Regions from separate parts of the Heyndrickxia sp. FSL W8-0423 genome, predicted to be linked through region 2. Evidence: a T-box and tRNA genes for the amino acid it is inferred to sense, from the RefSeq annotation. Region 2 holds a T-box; the other holds one or more tRNA genes.
What was found. A T-box is a leader RNA that pairs with one kind of tRNA and senses whether it is charged. The one in region 2 lies ahead of trpS (tryptophan--tRNA ligase), so its partner is inferred to be a tRNA-Trp.
Positions count from the first base shown of each region.

Region 1 (3,387 bases), 820 kb from region 2:
GGCGGTTCGATCCCGTCATCCTCCACCATTTATTTGTACGAGTTATTTTGAGTTTTCATAATTTAAAAGTGTAATTTTGCAGATTAAATATTGGAAGTATATCTTAATCCGCCGGCCTAGCTCAATTGGTAGAGCAACTGAATCGTAATCAGTAGGTTGGGGGTTCAAGTCCTCTGGCCGGCACCACTTATTATTTGGATTACTGGCTGTATGAGCGATAAAGAAAACTTAATAATATTTTCATTAAAAATTTGAGCCATTAGCTCAGTCGGTAGAGCATCTGACTTTTAATCAGAGGGTCGAAGGTTCGAGTCCTTCATGGCTCATCAAAATTGCGGAAGTAGTTCAGTGGTAGAACACCACCTTGCCAAGGTGGGGGTCGCGGGTTCGAATCCCGTCTTCCGCTCCAGATAACCCTTGCCGGGGTGGCGGAACTGGCAGACGCACAGGACTTAAAATCCTGCGGTAGGTGACTACCGTACCGGTTCGATTCCGGTCCTCGGCACCAAAGTTTTTTACGAAGCAAAATAACTTTCATAATATGCGCCCGTAGCTCAATTGGATAGAGCGTTTGACTACGGATCAAAAGGTTAGGGGTTCGACTCCTCTCGGGCGCGCCATTTAGTACGGGAAGTAGCTCAGCTTGGTAGAGCACATGGTTTGGGACCATGGGGTCGCAGGTTCGAATCCTGTCTTCCCGACCATTCAAAATATACAAATAGTATGATGGGGCCTTAGCTCAGCTGGGAGAGCGCCTGCTTTGCACGCAGGAGGTCAGCGGTTCGATCCCGCTAGGCTCCATTTTTTAAAAGGAAAATGAAAGCATGACATTTCATTTCTGTCCAGCTCCAGCGCCTAATCAAGGCGCTTGTGCTTTTCTTATCATGGCGGTGTAGCTCAGCTGGCTAGAGCGTACGGTTCATACCCGTAAGGTCGGGGGTTCGATCCCCTCCGCCGCTATATAATTATAAATAATGATGGACCCTTAGCTCAGCTGGTTAGAGCAGACGGCTCATAACCGTCCGGTCGTAGGTTCGAGTCCTACAGGGTCCATAAAGTGGAGGAATACCCAAGTCTGGCTGAAGGGATCGGTCTTGAAAACCGACAGGCGGGTTACACCGCGCGGGGGTTCGAATCCCTCTTCCTCCGCCATAAAAGTAAAACTTATAAATTGGTCCGGTAGTTCAGCTGGTTAGAATGCCTGCCTGTCACGCAGGAGGTCGCGGGTTCGAGTCCCGTCCGGACCGCCATTAAATAAATATAATTTATCCCTTAATAACTATCTTTATCGGAGGGGTAGCGAAGTGGCTAAACGCGGCGGACTGTAAATCCGCTCCTTAGGGTTCGGCGGTTCGAATCCGTCCCCCTCCACCAGTTAGGGGTATAGTTTAATGGTAAAACGAAGGTCTCCAAAACCTTTGATGTGGGTTCGATTCCTACTACCCCTGTCAATTATTATGGCGGCTGTGGCGAAGTGGTTAACGCATCGGATTGTGGTTCCGACATTCGTGGGTTCGATTCCCATCAGCCGCCCCATAGAAAATTATTTTATATTTGCGGGTGTAGTTTAGTGGTAAAACTACAGCCTTCCAAGCTGTTGTCGTGAGTTCGATTCTCATCACCCGCTCCAAATTTACATAAAGGGCCTATAGCTCAGCTGGTTAGAGCGCACGCCTGATAAGCGTGAGGTCGATGGTTCGAGTCCATTTAGGCCCATTCAAAAAAATATTCTTTATTAAAAAAACTAGCTACATATTTTAGCTAGTTTTTTGTGTACTTTAGCTTCTTTTCTGATAAATTGTTGTTTTTCTTTAAACACAAAATAATATTAAAAATGCTGAGTGGATTGGAGCGGAAGGAGCTTGACTCCTGCGGGACATAGAGGAAAGGTCGTGACCCCACAGGCGCAGTAGCGCCGAGGAGGCTCGACTTCTCACCGCGAAAAAGCAAGCTCCTGCAGCGGAAAGGAACGGACATTGTTTTTTCATAAACAACAAACTTTATGAGCATATCTAAGACAACAGTATAAAAATATATTGATGATGGAAAATAGTATTAGGAGGGATATTATGAGCGAAAACCAAAGTAATAATAGCGGATTTACAGTAGCTGGAACAAGCATTGATGACGTGAAAAGAAAAAATGCGCAGTCAGGCATGTCTTATAATGAAGTGAAGGAATGGTTGGCTAAAACAACAGGCGGTCATGGAACAAGTATATACAGTAATACAAATGTTGAGGAAGTAAAAAGGAATATTAGTGAATCCATGAGATCAAATAAATAAAAGAAATGTATTTAAATGAATGAAACATTTTCTTTCCTGATCCGTAGTACATTGTAGAAACAATCATTTTCTACAAAGGAGTGGTAGTATGGATATCGCGTTTATTATAATATGGTCGGTTTTAATTTTGTATTTCCTCGTAATGATCCCAATCGAGTATAATAATATTTCTTCCATAAAGGAGCAAAAAAAGAAAGCAAATATGCACCATAATGAAATGTATGAAAAAATGAGCTTCGAGGAAGAACAACTAAATTTTAATCTTCAAGGCAATCTTTTGAACATGCCATCTAATTTAGTCGCTGCACTCATTTACAAGCTACGACATCGAAATTCTTATCGTGGATAAAAAGTTTTAAAAAATGTTACCGCTTACTTGTCTTTTTGTAGAGAGAATGTTACTATATACCTAATAATAAGATATTGATCACATGTTACTGATACGATCAGGCATGGTGGTATGTAAAAGGGTTAACCCTTTTATTGTGCTGCCATGCCTTTTTATAGTTTTATTTGATCACTGTTTGCTAAACCATGAATATTTGTAACATAGGAAAAAAGGAGTCCTTACAATGAAATTTAATTTTTTCAAAAAAGAAATAGAAGAATTGAACATATATGCACCTGTTAATGGACAAATTGTTCCAATTGAGGAAGTACCAGATCCAGTTTTTAGTCAAAAGATGATGGGAGAAGGAGTCGCTATTATCCCATCGAATGGAAATATCCATGCACCAGTTAACGGAACAGTCATCCAAGTTGCCCCAACGAAGCATGCCGTTGGATTACGTGCAGATGATGGTTCAGAAATACTTATCCACGTAGGATTAGAAACGGTTGCCTTAAAGGGAGAAGGATTCAACGTGGCAATTAGTGAAGGAGACAAAGTTTCTGCCGGGCAACTACTAATTGAAGTGGATTGGGAATATATTAAGAAAAATGCCAAAAGCACGATAACCCCGATAGTAATTACTAATAGTATGGAAGGTAAGAAACAGTATACTGTTACAGAAGAAAAGGAAGGTTTACAGGGAAAAACGATAGTGATAACATCTTCCGATAAGTAATACACTGTTTCGTATAGTGAAAACAAGGAGATGGC
Region 1 covers NZ_JBBPBE010000001.1:1,477,179-1,480,565, forward strand. Annotated here, with positions in the region: tRNA gene MKY81_RS07370 (tRNA-Val) at 1-28, shown strand, start outside; tRNA gene MKY81_RS07375 (tRNA-Thr) at 111-186, shown strand; tRNA gene MKY81_RS07380 (tRNA-Lys) at 254-326, shown strand; tRNA gene MKY81_RS07385 (tRNA-Gly) at 335-409, shown strand; tRNA gene MKY81_RS07390 (tRNA-Leu) at 420-508, shown strand; tRNA gene MKY81_RS07395 (tRNA-Arg) at 544-620, shown strand; tRNA gene MKY81_RS07400 (tRNA-Pro) at 628-704, shown strand; tRNA gene MKY81_RS07405 (tRNA-Ala) at 729-801, shown strand; tRNA gene MKY81_RS07410 (tRNA-Met) at 887-960, shown strand; tRNA gene MKY81_RS07415 (tRNA-Ile) at 980-1,053, shown strand; tRNA gene MKY81_RS07420 (tRNA-Ser) at 1,060-1,152, shown strand; tRNA gene MKY81_RS07425 (tRNA-Asp) at 1,174-1,250, shown strand; tRNA gene MKY81_RS07430 (tRNA-Tyr) at 1,291-1,374, shown strand; tRNA gene MKY81_RS07435 (tRNA-Trp) at 1,378-1,448, shown strand; tRNA gene MKY81_RS07440 (tRNA-His) at 1,461-1,536, shown strand; tRNA gene MKY81_RS07445 (tRNA-Gly) at 1,557-1,630, shown strand; tRNA gene MKY81_RS07450 (tRNA-Ile) at 1,643-1,716, shown strand; gene MKY81_RS07455 (gamma-type small acid-soluble spore protein) at 2,070-2,285, shown strand; gene MKY81_RS07460 (DUF3949 domain-containing protein) at 2,374-2,634, shown strand; gene MKY81_RS07465 (PTS sugar transporter subunit IIA) at 2,858-3,352, shown strand.
Region 1: it has a tRNA-Trp gene. The T-box ahead of trpS (tryptophan--tRNA ligase) is inferred to sense a tRNA for this amino acid. The anticodon was not compared.

Region 2 (3,387 bases):
TAGTGATGATGTCGTCTAAACCGGATTGCTTAGATAAAGAAATTACATCTTCAAAATCTTTGAATGCCAACATAAAGTCTAATATTTCATCTTCTTCCTGAAGACCCTTTGATTGAAAATGCTCATCAAGAAATTCTTCAAGTCGGTCGTTAATCGGTAATTCCTTAAGCTTTTCTTCTGATATCGGCAGTTCAAAACGCTGTCCATCTTTAGATAGCTGTGCTTTTGTTACCAATACTTCAAGTCCTTTATCAAGCGCCTGAACTTGAATCCACAATGGACCTTCTGGTACAAACTCTTCTTCATGATGAATTTCATCCATCATTTCCCAAAAAAGTTCCTCACTTCTCTCTCGATCATACCAAATTTCTTCGCGATTAAATCCTCTTTCTTCTATATCACCATAAGAAATATAAAACTTAACTGTATTTTCATTAATACGTTCGATTTCCATACATCAACTCTCCCTTCTATTTGAAAGTTATGAAGGGACTTGTTCCCCCATATAAGGCTAAGTGTATGCTAAACTGCTTAGGTAAAAGTGTAGAAAATTTCATAATAAATAATATTCTACTCTTGTACTTCTATTTTATGATAAAAAGATGTTAATTGGAAACAAAAACTCTTCCCAATTTTAAATTCCACTAATACCCAAAGGTTTTTTTCTAAAAAAAATTATTGTTTTGCTCATTTTAGCGGATATGCACCAAACATTCAAGACTAAATTTTCAGTAAACATATTTTTATCTTTGAAATAAAACGCCTCCATTCCAATCAATGCTGGTATGAAGGCGTTTTATATTACCTATTTCTATTTATGAAAAATATTAATTAACAAGTTTTTGAGCTTCAAGTAATTGATATGAGCGAACTTTTCGTGGTAAGAAACGACGAATTTCATCTTCGTTATACCCAACTTGCAAACGTTTTTCATCAACCATAATTGGACGTCTAAGTAGTCCCGGATTTTTTTGAATTAACTTATATAATTTTTGTAACGGATACGTATCTAAATCAACGTTTAACTTTTGGAAGGTTTTTGAGCGTGTAGATATGATTTCATCTGTACCATCCTCAGTCATTCTTAATATTTCTTTTATTTCTTCCAAACTTAAAGGTTCCGAAAAGATATTTCGCTCTTTATATTCAATATTATTTTCCTCAAGCCAGGCTCTTGCTTTCCTACATGATGTACAACTAGGTGAAGTGTATAATGTTACCATTTATCATTCACACTCCTTATCTATAAATTTAGTTTCATAATCCTTCAAGGATTAATTATTTAAATTAAAGGCGCTGTTAAATTTGACTGTTGTTTTCCGCTACAGGTGCTCACTTTCCGCTTCAATCAAATAGTGACAAATCAACATTGAACTTTAACATAGCCAAATTAAAATTACTTTAAATAAAAAATCTATATTATGTATTATACACTATTTGTACAACAATGAATATAGTTTTTCTAAAAATGAGTCCAGACATTTATAAAAATGACAACACTGTGACATTAGACTTATAGTCTATTTACCCCTGTAATCAGCCTTTAAACCATCTCTTTTATTCTTTTTTGCCCCCCTTTTCGGCTAACTTTACTTAAATGATTATCAATCTCATTTTCCTTTTTGATTATGTCATAAGGCCGAACGAGTCGACATACACAGAATACTAGATCATTCTTAAATTATCATTAAAACATAATTAAAATTTTTCATATCTTGACTTAGTCATTGCACTTAGATATAATATGATAAATTTTAAAATACCGAAATAGCAATGATAAAGAGTAGTACATTTGTTTTTGTTTTGTAGAGAGTTTGTGGCTGGTGAAAACAAACAAACAAAACTTATGGAATGGACTTTGGAGCACTAAAAATGAACAGAGGATTCCTCTTATTAGTTTTTGGCGAGTAATCTCACGTTAATGGGATTCCATGAATTATTTCATGGAACTAAGAGGCACAATAGTTTACTTGTGCACTTAGGGTGGCACCGCGGAATCAACCATTCGTCCCTATTATTTAGGCGACGGATGGTTTTTTATTTTGCCTAAAAAGGAAATCTAAACTTAATTCGAGGAGGAATTGTAAATGAAAACAATATTTTCAGGGATTCAACCAAGCGGGACAATTACACTTGGTAATTATATTGGAGCGTTAATGCAATTTGTTGAATTACAAGAGGAATATAATTGTTATTTCTGTATTGTTGATCAACATGCGATAACTGTTCCCCAAGATCGCTTACAATTGCGCAAAAACATTCGAAATTTAGCAGCTCTATATATTGCTGTTGGAATAGATCCTGAAAAAGCAACTTTGTTTATTCAATCAGAAGTGCCTGCCCATGCTCAAGCAGGATGGATGTTACAATGTGTAGCAAGTATTGGTGAGCTGGAACGTATGACACAATTTAAGGATAAATCTTCTGGTAAAGAGTCTGTATCTGCAGGCTTACTCACATATCCGCCATTAATGGCCGCCGATATATTATTATATAACACCGATTTAGTTCCTGTTGGTGAAGACCAAAAACAACATTTGGAGTTAACAAGAGATTTAGCCGAAAGATTTAATAAAAAATACAATGACATCTTTACGATCCCAGACGTTAGAATTCCTAAAGTCGGTGCAAGAATCATGTCATTGCAAGATCCAACAAAGAAAATGAGTAAATCTGATCCAAATACGAAAGGATTTATTTCGATCCTTGACGATCCAAAAACGATTGAGAAAAAAATCAAAAGTTCCGTCACAGATTCGGATGGAATTGTTAAATACGATAAAGAAAATAAGCCTGGAATTTCGAATCTGCTTTCCATTTATTCCATTATCGAAAATCGATCCATTGATGAAATCGTTCGGGAATATGAAGGAAAAGGTTACGGAGAATTTAAAAATGATCTCGCTCAAGTACTCATAAAAAAACTTTCTGCGATTCAAGAAAAATACCTTTCATTAGTTGAATCGGATGAACTTGATCGTATATTAGACATGGGCGCAGAAAAGGCCAACAAAGCAGCGAATAAGATGCTAAAGAAAATGGAAAATGCAATGGGACTTGGAAGAAAGCGAAAGTAAAAAAAGTAAAGGTGCACCAGTTAAATCGGTGTACCTTTACTTTTCCATTAATTGACCTTTGGACCATGTTCCAATTCCCAAAGCTTTTCAAAAAATGGTTGTCCTTTAATTAAATTTTCACAGAGATTTTCGTGTTTTTCACTCCAACCTCTTTTCACTTCTTCAAATAGACGATTCCAAACATCATTAAAATCCATAACCTGAATTTCTTGATACTGTTCCGGAGCCCACTCTGTATACCAATAACGAATTTCAGCTGCGTTGTTTGAAGAATGAAGTTGATCTAAAGCCATAAAAAGCAACTGCTTTA
Region 2 covers NZ_JBBPBE010000001.1:2,302,151-2,305,537, reverse strand. Annotated here, with positions in the region: gene mecA (adaptor protein MecA) at 1-454, opposite strand, end outside; gene spxA (transcriptional regulator SpxA) at 828-1,223, opposite strand; T-box leader at 1,765-2,016, shown strand; gene trpS (tryptophan--tRNA ligase) at 2,088-3,077, shown strand; gene MKY81_RS11660 (YjbA family protein) at 3,125-3,387, opposite strand, start outside.